One region of the Streptococcus handemini genome, then DNA from elsewhere that is predicted to be linked to it. Evidence: predicted binding sites of a transcription regulator. Region 1 holds the regulator's gene; each other region holds the start of a gene.
What was found. The regulator Rex, encoded in region 1, represses fermentation and respiration genes when NADH is low (regulators of the CRP and FNR family bind a similar motif). The targets are predictions, from matches to a motif close to TTGTGAANTANTTCACAA.

Region 1 (4,258 bases):
CTCCGCCAAGCTCGAGCAGATATTGCCCACATCCTAGATGGCAAGCCTGAACAAATCATTTTTACCTCAGGGGGGTCAGAGGCCGATACTCTTGCTATCCAAGGTTATGCGCTGGCCAATCAGCATAAGGGAAAACACCTCATCACAACTGCTATCGAACACCATGCTGTCCTTCACACAATGGACTATTTACATGAGCGATTCGGCTTTGAGGTGACTTATATTCAGCCTATCAATCAAAGAATTTCCGCCCAGCAGATTCAGGCAGCCTTACGCCCAGATACCATTCTAGTTAGTGCCATGTATGCCAACAATGAGACTGGGCTGTTACTACCAATTAAAGAAATCGGCGAAATTCTCTCCCAACATCAAGCCGTTTTTCATGTAGATGCTGTCCAAGCAATAGGAAAAGTTGCTATCTCACCGGAACAACTGGGAATTGATTTTCTCTCTGCTGCTGCCCATAAGTTTCATGGGCCTAAAGGAGTAGGCTTCCTTTATAGCCGTATTCCGCACTTTGACTCTCTGATTCACGGAGGGCGCCAAGAGCAACAACACCGAGCAGGAACAGAAAATCTAGCAGGAATTGCGGCTATGGCAACAGCTTTGAAAGAACAAACGGCCCAACTAAAAGAGCATTACACTCGCGTTTCTGCTTTAAAAGGCTATTTGATAAGCAATCTGACCTCTATCCATCATTACCTCAATGAAACTGGGCCGACACTTCCCTACGTCGTCAATCTCGGTTTTCCGAATCAACTCAATGAGCAAGTGCTCATGCGCCTAGATCTTGCAGGAATCGCTGTTTCCAGCGGTTCTGCTTGTACTGCCGGTGTGATTCAAAATAGCCATGTCTTAGAGTCCCTATACGGAAAAGAGTCACACCGCCTAAAGGAATCCATTCGGATTAGCTTTTCACATGAAAATACAAAAGAGGAACTAGACTTCCTCATCAAACAACTACATGAAATCATAGGAGGCACTTACTAATGGCTTTTACAACATCTGTAACTCTAAAAAATTGTGATTATACTTACTCCATTAGCCCAGCTATCAAAAAGTTTACCTTACGTGATAATACATTTGAACAAACCCAGGTCGGCAACTATCAATTAACGCGTATGTTAGAAGAAATTCCAAACTCCAATCAAGGATTTCTACTAAAAATTATTATCAATAAAGATTTGAATGGTTTTAAAATCAATATTACAGACAAATCAGGTCTGCACTTGATAGATATTTTCAAAGCAGGTGGAAATGCTGTTATCCAAGAAAAATTTTATTTCCTCATGGACAGCTTAGTTGACCGAGATATTTTCACAAAAGAAAGTACAAAAGCATGATTGAACTACGTTACCAAGATTCCTATCAGCAAATTCGCTCACAAACTTTTGACAATTTTGACGCCCTACTTCTTTCCTTTTCAGGTTGTGTGACTATTCCAGACCATTTAAAAGTGATTTCTTTACGTCAAGATGGCAAAGACTTAGGATATCAAGGACTCGTTGGAGATCTCTATCGCTACCTCAAGACAATCGATCCAACTAATCTCTAGAAAAAACAAGAATGACTTCTTGTTTTTTCTGTATTTTTTCAGTGTAATCTGTTGCTTTTTTCACAAACTTTTACTAAAATAGAATAAATCATCAAAAGGAGTAAAAGATTGTGAAAAACGAAAAAAAATCCCCTATCCCCCGTGCTACTGCCAAACGTTTGTCAATCTATTACCGCGTATTCAAACGATTTCATGCTGGCAATATTGAAAAGGCAAGTTCCAAAGAAATTGCAGAAGCAATCGGTATTGATTCTGCAACTGTTCGCCGTGACTTCTCTTACTTTGGAGAACTCGGTCGCCGCGGATTTGGTTATGATGTCAAAAAATTGATGGATTTCTTTGCTGATATTTTAAATGATAATTCTATTACTAATGTGATGCTGATTGGTGTTGGAAATATGGGACGCGCGCTCCTACACTATCGTTTCCATGAACGAAATAAAATGAAAATCGTTATGGCCTTCGAAGCAGATGAACATCCAGCAGTTGGTACAATTGATGAAAATGTTCCAATTTATGCCATTTCAGATATTGAAGAAAAAATCAAAGAGATTAACGCCCAGACAGCTATTTTGACCGTACCAAGTACTAAAGCACAAGAAGTTACCAATATCCTAGTCAAAGCTGGTGTAAAAGGAATTTTGAGTTTTTCACCTGTCAACTTATCTGTACCAAAAGATGTCGTTGTACAGTATGTTGATTTGACAAGTGAATTGCAGACCCTTCTTTATTTCATGAGAAAGAGCTAATGTTATGAGCAAACCAATTATCGGTATTTCTGGTAATGATTTTATCAATGCAACCGACGATACTGAGCCTCTTCTCTCCTATGTTGCCACAAGTTTTATTCAAGCGATTGAGGCTGCTGGAGGAATTCCCCTCATCCTTCCAATTGTATCACCTGATATAGCTAAATGCTATGTCAATCTGATTGACAAGCTCATTTTGACTGGTGGACAAAATGTCCTTCCAAATTACTATGGACAAGAGAAAACCATTGAAAGCGATAATTATCATAACCAGCGTGATGTCTTTGAGCTCACCTTAATTCAAGAAGCCATCAGACAGCAGAAACCAATTTTTGGTGTCTGTCGTGGTATGCAGCTCTTTAACGTTGCCATGGGCGGTACCTTACATCAGGTCATACCAAATCATTGGCAAACCACTGCTGCTAACGCGCCCGTTCACTCTATTTGCCTGCATGAAGGGAGTCCACTAGCTACTTTCTATGGAAAACAGCCACGGGTTAATTCTTTCCATCGACAGGCATTAGATCAGCTCGCACCTGGTTTACAGGTGATTGGCCAAGCAGAAGATGGCACTATCGAAGCAACCATGATGACTGCTGAGGTGCGTTTCCTTGGTGTACAGTGGCATCCAGAGCTTCTTTATGCTACTCGTACCGAAGAAAAAGCCTTATTTGATTATCTTGTTAATGAATTTTAACAAAGTTCTCCTTCCTCACGAAAACTATAGTAGGCTGATTTCGCCACAATTAAATGATCGAGTAAGACAAGTCCTAGCATCTCGCAGGACTTTTTTAATGTCTCTGTAAACACCAAGTCATTCTTGCTCGGCTGCACAGACCCAGAAGGGTGATTGTGCACAACAATGATTGAGGTGGCCATGCATTTTACTGCATAATGTAAAATCTCTCTTGGTTCTGCAATACTTTTATTCACACTACCGATGAAAATAGTCTTTTGGCTAATAATTTTATTCTGCGTGTCAAGATAAAGAGCCACTAAATGTTCTTGTTTCTTGTCACCAATGTCCTGCATCATTTTACGCCCTAATTTCTCACTTCCAAGCACACGATCTTGCAGCAAAATTTCTGACTGATTAATTCGTCGTCCTAGCTCAATCATTGCCTTGATTTCGACTGCTTTCACACGACCAATCCCTGCCAATGTTTGTAATTCTTCAATGGATAAATCCCGTAAGGCAGCTAGGTTTTCCAACTTGGCTAGTAAATTATTCGATAGGATGGAAACAGGCTCTTTCCGTGTCCCTGTTCGGATAAAAATTGCGAGTAACTCTTGATTGCTCAAGCTTTCTGCACCTACTTCCAATAAACGCTCCCGTGGTAATAATGACTCTTCTTGAAACATAATTTGATACATATTTTCCTCCTCATTGTATTTATTCGTAAAAAAGAAGGCGAATGCCTTCTTTTTTAGATTTGTACCTGATTATATTTCTTCTCAAAGTGTTTCAAAACATCTTTTGGTGTCTCATTGTAAGGAGTGCTACTTTCTAGTTTTCCTTTGACAATTGTCCGCATGGTAGCTTCTAAATCCTCACAGGTTACCAAGGTAATTTCTGTCTGACCTTCAATGTCATCAATAACTTCCACACTTTCAGGAGTTACTGACTGTACACTTGTCACGACATAGGTATAGACGTTTTGCTTATCTGTCAAATAAATCTTCATGCCTTCCTGTGCACGTTCAAGTGGTGAAAAGAGTGTCTCACTCGCTCCTGCTATTCCAAAAATATGATGACTAGCGAGAGAATAGTTCCCCTGCCCCATTTCCTGAGTTTCTTTCATCGTTCCTGCCCCATACATTAAGGCAACATTTGATAAACCTTTAAAAATAGGAAGATTGACATTTAAATCTGGAATAGCAATGCCACCAATGACAGGAAGCTGCTGCGATTCCCACTGAGCCTTCAAAACAGCTTCTGTCGAGATGGATTGCA
Region 2 (4,258 bases), on a different contig from region 1:
CTGACTTGATTGTCAATCCGTGACAAACTGAGCAAGTCTGAAATCATCCGCATCATCCGATTAGTTTCATCGAGTGACACTTTGACAAAGCTAGGCGCGACCGATTCTGTCAAGGCTCCATCATCAAGGGCCTCCAGATAGGATTTGATCGAGGTGAGCGGTGTCCGCAATTCGTGGCTGACATTGGAAACGAACAAACGCCGCTCCCGTTCTTCCTTGGCCTGTTCGGTCATATCGTGCAAGACGACAACCAGACCTGAAATCAAACCACTTTCACTTCGAATGGTTGCAAAATTGGCGCGTAAAGTCAAAAATTCCCCAGCTTCATTATCATGTTCGGTGACAATTTCAGGCGTTTGAGCTAGCAAATCCCGAAAATTATACTGTTCACGAATTCCTAAAATTTCTAATAAATCCCGTTGTTCTGTCGTTTTGGCAGCCAAGCCCAACTGCTTTTGCGCTGTTTCATTGACCATAATGACTCGACCCATGCGGTCGGCTGCCATCACTCCGTCACTCATATAGGCAAGAATAGAGGACAAACGCGTCTTTTCCTGCTCCAAATGGTCATGTGTCAGGCGAATCACTTCAGATAAGTCGTTGAGCGAATTGGCCATATCTGTAATCTCAGGACTCCCTCGTAAGTCAAGAACATCTGAATAGTCCAACTCAATTAACCGCTTGACTTTCTTATTGAGTTCTTTAATTTGTTGATTATCACGATGATTTTCAATCAGCAACACACTGAGCACAATAACAAAACCAATCAAGATGACGACAAACCAAAACTCCGGCTTGGTGATTACATACCGTAATTGATTAATCATTTCCCTTTATATAATACCCTACACCACGCCGTGTCAAGATATACTCTGGACGGCTCGGTGTGTCCTCAATTTTTTCACGTAAGCGACGAACCGTTACATCAACTGTCCGTACATCACCAAAATAATCATAACCCCAAACGGTCTCAAGCAAATGCTCCCGTGTCATGACCTGCCCCAAATGCTTGGCCAAATGATGGAGCAATTCAAATTCACGATGGGTCAATTCTAGCTCTTTGCCATGTTTTTTGGCCACAAATCCATCTGGATTAATCACCAAATCCCCAATGACTAACTCCGGTGTCCCTGTCGCTTCTGATATGATCTGTGTTTCAGTCAACTCACTGCGGCGCAACAAGGCCTTGACCCGCGCCTGCAATTCCCGATTTGAAAATGGCTTGGTCACATAGTCATCCGCCCCAATTTCAAGACCAATCACCTTATCAAACTCACTATCCTTAGCAGACAGCATCAAAATGGGCACATTGCTGGTTTTTCGAATGGTGCGGGCTACTTCAAGTCCATCAATCTCTGGTAACATCAAGTCCAGAATCACAATATCTGGAAATTCTGCTTCAAATAAGGTCAAGGCTTCCCGACCGTCAAAAGCCGTCACCACCTCGTACCCCTCTCGTGTCATGTTAAACTTGATAATGTCTGAAATCGGCTTTTCATCATCAACAATCAAGATTTTTTTCATCTACTCTCACCTCGTCATTCTGATGCTATTATACCAAAACTCTCCCAAATTAGCATGACGGAAGTGTGGGAAGTGATTTTCTAGCTCTTGAAAAAAGTGAGAAGGACTGTATTTGAAATGTAAACAACGAACATCCCGCCAATCAATCACCGTGTCTATCTATTTTACGAACTTTGGAAACAAAAGTAATAAGCCAACAATTATATAAAATCCTTGTGGTAATACAATTAGAGATAAAGCTATTTTAAAACTTTACACCTTTCCACTTTGAACTGGCCAACGTTCGTGACAAATCTGATTCGTTCACGGCAAATGACCCTTCTCCCACATTTGTACCTGTACTTGTTTTGGTTGACTACACTGAGTATGCAGATTACTCCTTGTCTTACCTTTTAACATAGAAAACGAGCATCTCCAATCTGGATTTGCTCGTTTTTTATAGCCGTTGATTAGACTTTTCCTAGACTCTCATTTAAGATATTTTACCCAAATAGCACATGAGATAGCTTCTTTCCACAGTGTCAGAAAAATCTCTAACAAATAAAATCCCATAGCTTGATAAAACTCATTCGTCTGATCATAAGTTTCATACCATCCCTTAGCCACGGCCTTCACCTGTAAAAAAGAAACAGTTTCCTTGGCTTGCTCCTCCAAAACTGCTAGTAACCTGCATCCAACTCCACGGCGGTGCTCATTTTTCCTGACTGCCATACAGCGAATCTCTGCACAATCAGGCCTGAATATGAAAGAGTAATGAAACCCACCGCCTGATTATATTCATAGGCTAACCACATAGGAAGTTCTCGCGCCTCTTGGCAATGAGCCTCGCTACTATCTGGAATTCCAAACGATTCTAGTAAATCTGAAAAAATTTCCTTTGCAAAAGGTATTTTTCAGTGTTATCGTAATATTCGATAATTTCCGTAGTTAGCAACTTTCATTTAAATCATAAACTATGCCGATTATAGGGCTCGAACCTACGACCTACGCGTTACGAGTGCGTTGCTCTACCAACTGAGCTAAATCGGCTTTTCAGCTATATTGTAGCACTTTTATTTTACATGTCAAGTCATTAAAAAAATTAAAATATAATCTTTGTAACCGCTTGCTTTTTGGGAAGTTTGTGATATAATGAACATATCAAAACAAATCGGAGGAAAAACTATGAAAGCTGTTGTTGTAAACCCTGAATCTACTGGCGTAGAAGTTGTCGAAAAAGAACTGCGGCCACTAGAAGCTGGCGAAGCCCTCGTTGAAATTGAATACTGTGGTGTTTGCCACACAGACCTTCACGTAGCACACGGTGACTTTGGACAAGTGCCTGGTCGTATCCTCGGACATGAAGGAATTGGGATTGTAAAAGAAATCGCTTCAGATGTGAAAAGTTTGAAAGTTGGCGATCGTGTCAGTGTAGCTTGGTTCTTCGAAGGCTGCGGTGCTTGCGAATACTGTAATACAGGCCGTGAAACACTCTGTCGTTCTGTAAAAAATGCTGGCTACTCTGTTGATGGAGGAATGGCTGAACAATGTATCGTAACAGCTGACTATGCTGTTAAAGTTCCTGAAAATCTCGACCCAGCCCAAGCAAGCTCTATCACTTGCGCAGGAGTAACGACATACAAAGCCATCAAAGAAGCACATCTCAAACCAGGCGAATGGATTGCTCTCTTTGGAGCAGGAGGACTTGGAAACTTGGCTGTTCAATATGCGAAAAAAGTCTTCAATGCACATGTCGTTGCTATTGATATTAACAATGATAAATTAGAATTAGCCAAACAAGTCGGCGCTGACATCGTTATCAATGGACGTGAGGTCGAAGATGTAGCAGGCTTGATTCAAGAAAAAACAGGTGGAGCCCACTCTGCTGTCGTAACTGCCGTATCAAAAGTGGCCTTCAATCAAGCGGTTGATAGTGTCCGCGCTGGGGGGCGTGTCGTAGCCGTTGGTCTTCCATCTGAAATGATGGATCTCAGTATCGTTAAAACCGTTCTTGATGGTATTCAAGTTGTTGGCTCACTCGTAGGAACTCGTAAAGATCTCGAAGAAGCCTTCCAATTTGGTGCAGAAGGATTAGTTGTCCCTGTTGTCCAAACTCGTCCAGTTGAAGACGCTCCTGCTGTCTTTGATGAAATGACTGCTGGTACAATTCAAGGTCGCATGGTTCTTGACTTCACTCACTAATTGATTTTCTATAGTTAATAATAACCAAAATCCGCTGAAGAAATTCTTCAGCGGGTTTTCTCTATTTATCGAATAGACTTTCCAAGGTTCAGCTGTTTGCGCCAGTCTGGTACTTCGCCATCGTCTGCCCAGTATTCATCTAGCTCTACAATCACATCATCTTGGGTTTTCATAAAGCTAACCGCATGAACAGAAAAAGATTTATCAACAGGAAAAACACGAGTGACGATGATAATCGTATCCCCTACTTCTTCTATATGCTCGATTTCTCCATCCCAGTCTCCAGGATAGTCACAATTGGCCCGAAGATACTCGGCCACAGAAAAACATTCATTGGTGCAGGGCCAGCGGACTACAGCATCTTCGGCAAAATAGCTTCTGAGTTTTTCCTCATTTTGTGCCACTACAGCTGTCACAAACGATGATATATCCATTAGCAGGACCTCCTACCTTGTTTCTAGCTTCATGATAACACTTTTGGCATAGCTTGAAAAGAAATTTCAACCTCTCCACATCATGCGTTTAAACTCTCGCACGATCAACTTGGTCTGTT
Region 3 (4,258 bases), on a different contig from region 1:
GGGATGCGTCAACGGATTTTAATTGCCATGGCTTTATTAGCTGAACCGAAGGTTTTGATTGCTGATGAGCCGACGACGGCATTAGACGTGACTATACAAGCGCAAATCTTGGCCTTGATTAAGCAGTTACAAGAGAGTCTTGATTTGACAGTTATTATCGTCAGCCATGATTTCAGTGTGATTGCTGGTCTATGTGATCAGGTCAAGGTCATGCGGGGAGGTCAGATTGTGGAAGAGGGGACTGTGGACGATATTTTTGATAACCCTCTCCATCCCTACACCAGAGAACTACTGCAGGCAGCACGGCTGGAGTCAAATACAGTCATTCATTCGCTCCCGCAGGACAGCATGGATGGGCCACTAGTTGCGGTTTCAGAGACACACTTTGTGAGACAAGGAGGGCGCTAAATGGAACAAGAAGCATTGATTGAGGTTCGAGATGTTCAAAAAGTATATAGTAAGAAGAATTTGCTCGGAAAAGAAAATCGACATGTTGCGGTAGATGGTGTGACACTGACCTTATATAAGGGGGAGACCCTTGGTTTGGTTGGAGAATCCGGGAGTGGTAAATCCACCTTGTCTAAATTAATTTTAGGACTAGAAAATCCGAGCAAGGGAGAGGTGGATTATGTAGGATTAAGTCAAGATGATTTAGCAAATCAAGCGATGCAAATCATTTATCAAGACCCATTTTCAGCCTTGAATCCCTACTTATCTGCTTTAGAATTGGTGAAGGAGCCGCTGTATAAACTTCCGAAGAAGGAGGCGGATAGCCTAGCACGTGCGATCCTAGAGCGGGTTGGAATTACCGGTGAGGCCGTTCATAAGCGGCCAAAATCCTTTAGCGGCGGTCAGCGTCAGCGAATTGGAATTGCGCGAGCGGTGGTCAGTCGGCCCCAATTTGTTGTCTGTGATGAACCAACATCAGCTCTGGATGTCTCGATCCAAGCGCAGATTCTGCAACTGTTATCCGAATTGCAGGAAGAATTTCATCTATCCTATCTCTTTATCTCGCATGACTTAAACGTTGTTCGGTATTTTGCCCAGCGTATTGCTGTTCTTTATAAGGGAACCTTGGTCGAACTGGCTCCTGCGGAACAATTATTTACCAATCCTCAGCACCCGTATACACAGTATTTATTATCGGCAAATCTCCCCCTATCTTCTAGCGAAGCTAGAAAACAATTACAGCAGATATCAAACCAGATTCAGGATTTTGAGCTAGAGTCAGATGCCCAGTGGATAGAAATAGCAACAAATCACTTTGTACGAAAATAGTTGATAGATAAAATTTCATGATAAAAATCAGTAAATCAAGAATGAAAACCAGGAAAATTCAGCAATCATTTCCTGATTTTTCATTTGTGAAACAAAAAAAGTTTGAAAAAACATTCACAATCTCAAGACGGCAATCCGTTCGGCTACAGGATTTTTGAAAAAATATCACAAGATAAGGAAAAATAATTTGTGAAATTTTTAACAAACTCTTTACAAGGGACAAAAAATGATGTAGAATATACTTGTGAAAAAGTTAACAAACAAAAGTTAACAGAAAATATTTTGGAGGAATCATAGATGGCTGAGAAAGCAGTATCACCAGAGGAAAAATTAGTAGAAGCTCGTGCGCATGTTGACGGTCTTGTGCAAAAAGGGTTGGTGGCCCTTGAGGAGTTTCGCCAGTTGAACCAAGAGCAGGTAGATTACATTGTTGCAAAAGCATCAGTAGCAGCTCTTGATCAACATGGTGCCTTAGCTCTTCATGCTTTTGAAGAGACAGGTCGTGGTGTTTTTGAAGACAAGGCAACCAAAAACTTGTTTGCCTGTGAGCATGTTGTGAATAACATGCGTCATACGAAAACAGTTGGGATTATTGAAGAAGATGATGTCAATGGATTAACCTTGATTGCAGAGCCAGTGGGGGTGGTTTGTGGGATTACACCAACAACGAATCCAACTTCAACAGCTATCTTTAAATCATTGATTGCTCTGAAAACCCGTAATCCAATCGTCTTCGCCTTTCACCCGTCTGCGCAAGAATCTTCAGCACATGCAGCTCAAGTCGTCCGTGATGCAGCTATTGCAGCGGGTGCTCCTGAAAACTGTATCCAATGGATTACAAAACCGTCTATGGAAGCAACATCCGAGTTGATGAACCATGATGGCATTGCAACGATCCTTGCAACAGGTGGGAATGCTATGGTGCGTGCAGCTTATTCATGTGGAAAACCAGCCCTTGGTGTAGGTGCAGGTAACGTTCCTGCTTATGTGGAAAAATCTGCTAATATTCGCCAGGCAGCTCATGACATTGTTATGTCTAAATCCTTTGACAATGGAATGGTCTGTGCTTCTGAACAAGCAGTGATTATTGACAAGGAAATCTACGATGAATTTATCGCAGAATTCAAATCGTACCATACTTACTTTGTGAATAAAAAAGAAAAAGCCTTGCTAGAAGAATTCTGTTTCGGTGCAAAAGCTAATAGTAAAAACTGTGGTGAGGCAAAATTGAATGCAGCCATCGTCGGAAAATCAGCTGTTTGGATTGCCGAGCAAGCAGGATTTAGCGTACCAGAAGGAACCAATATCCTCGCAGCAGAGTGTAAAGAAGTTGGAGAAAAAGAACCGCTAACACGCGAAAAATTATCTCCAGTCATTGCTGTTTTGAAATCAGAATCTCGCGAAGACGGAATCAATAAAGCGCGCCAAATGGTGGAATTCCATGGGCTTGGTCACTCTGCAGCAATCCACACAGCAGACGAAGAATTGACCAAAGAATTTGGAAAAGCGGTACGTGCCATTCGTGTCATCTGCAATTCTCCATCTACCTTTGGTGGAATCGGGGATGTTTACAATGCCTTCTTGCCATCCTTGACACTTGGTTGTGGTTCTTACGGACGCAACTCAGTCGGTGACAACGTAAGTGCTGTTAATCTCTTGAACATCAAAAAAGTAGGAAGACGTAGAAATAATATGCAATGGTTTAAAGTTCCTTCAAAAACATACTTCGAGCGCGATTCTATTCAATACCTTCAAAAATGTCGCGATGTAGAACGGGTGATGATTGTCACAGACCATGCCATGGTTGAGCTTGGATTCTTGGACAGAATTCTCGAGCAACTTGAACTTCGTCGCAATAAAGTGGTGTACCAAATCTTTGCGGAAGTAGAGCCAGATCCAGATATTACAACGGTTTACAAGGGTACAGAGTTGATGCGTAGCTTTAAACCAGATACCATTATCGCCCTTGGGGGAGGTTCTCCAATGGACGCTGCCAAGGTTATGTGGCTCTTCTACGAGCAACCGACAGTTGACTTCCATGACTTGGTTCAAAAATTCATGGATATTCGCAAACGCGCCTTCAAATTCCCAGAATTAGGTAAGAAAACCAAGTTTGTCGCCATTCCAACGACCTCTGGTACAGGTTCGGAAGTCACACCATTTGCGGTTATTTCTGATAAGGCGAACAACCGTAAGTACCCAATTGCAGACTATTCATTGACACCAACCGTAGCCATTGTAGACCCAGCGCTTGTCATGACAGTTCCAGGTTTTATTGCAGCAGATACAGGTATGGACGTCTTGACCCACGCGACAGAAGCCTATGTATCCCAAATGGCCAATGACTATACAGATGGCTTGGCGCTGCAAGCGATAAAACTTGTCTTTGAAAACCTTGAAAGTTCTGTGAAGAATGCTGATTTTGAATCTCGTGAGAAGATGCACAACGCATCTACTATTGCAGGTATGGCTTTTGCCAATGCTTTCTTAGGAATTTCCCACTCTATGGCTCATAAGATTGGTGGTAAATTCCATACTATCCACGGGCGTACGAATGCCATTCTCTTGCCGTATGTAATTCGGTACAATGGTACCCGTCCAGCCAAGACTGCGACATGGCCGAAGTACAATTACTACCGTGCAGATGAAAAATATCAAGACATTGCAAAAATGCTTGGCCTTCCAGCTTCAACGCCTGAAGAAGGGGTAGCTTCTTATGCCAAAGCTGTGTATGAACTTGGTGAACGTGTTGGAATCAAGATGAACTTCAAAGATCAAGGTATCGATGAAAAAGAATGGAAAGAATCAGCGCGTGATTTGGCCTTCCTTGCCTACGAAGACCAATGTTCACCAGCAAACCCACGTTTGCCAATGGTTGATCATATGCAAGAAATCATGGAAGATGCCTACTATGGCTATAAAGAACGCCCAGGTCGTCTCAAATAATTATTAAGGATTCCCCAATAAAATAAATAGGAGA

Region 2: adhP (alcohol dehydrogenase AdhP) is a predicted target of Rex. The motif match lies at 2,646-2,663, and genes of this name have one in related genera.
Region 3: adhE (bifunctional acetaldehyde-CoA/alcohol dehydrogenase) is a predicted target of Rex. The motif match lies at 1,466-1,483, and genes of this name have one in related genera.

Annotation. Positions count from the first base shown of each region.
Region 1 is NZ_JBFRYH010000015.1:23,000-27,257, forward strand. Features, by position in the region: gene ABPH35_RS03675 (cysteine desulfurase family protein) at 1-990, shown strand, start outside; gene ABPH35_RS03680 (DUF1831 domain-containing protein) at 990-1,343, shown strand; gene ABPH35_RS03685 (DUF4649 family protein) at 1,340-1,555, shown strand; gene ABPH35_RS03690 (redox-sensing transcriptional repressor Rex) at 1,666-2,304, shown strand; gene ABPH35_RS03695 (gamma-glutamyl-gamma-aminobutyrate hydrolase family protein) at 2,309-3,001, shown strand; gene radC (RadC family protein) at 2,998-3,678, opposite strand; gene ABPH35_RS03705 (class A sortase) at 3,732-4,258, opposite strand, start outside.
Region 2 is NZ_JBFRYH010000026.1:1,529-5,786, forward strand. Features, by position in the region: gene vicK (cell wall metabolism sensor histidine kinase VicK) at 1-827, opposite strand, end outside; gene yycF (response regulator YycF) at 820-1,524, opposite strand; gene ABPH35_RS05470 (GNAT family N-acetyltransferase) at 1,993-2,235, opposite strand; tRNA gene ABPH35_RS05475 (tRNA-Thr) at 2,481-2,553, opposite strand; gene adhP (alcohol dehydrogenase AdhP) at 2,689-3,705, shown strand; gene ABPH35_RS05485 (nuclear transport factor 2 family protein) at 3,771-4,139, opposite strand; gene ABPH35_RS05490 (DUF3114 domain-containing protein) at 4,206-4,258, opposite strand, start outside.
Region 3 is NZ_JBFRYH010000019.1:7,487-11,744, forward strand. Features, by position in the region: gene ABPH35_RS04350 (ABC transporter ATP-binding protein) at 1-408, shown strand, start outside; gene ABPH35_RS04355 (ATP-binding cassette domain-containing protein) at 409-1,278, shown strand; gene adhE (bifunctional acetaldehyde-CoA/alcohol dehydrogenase) at 1,576-4,224, shown strand.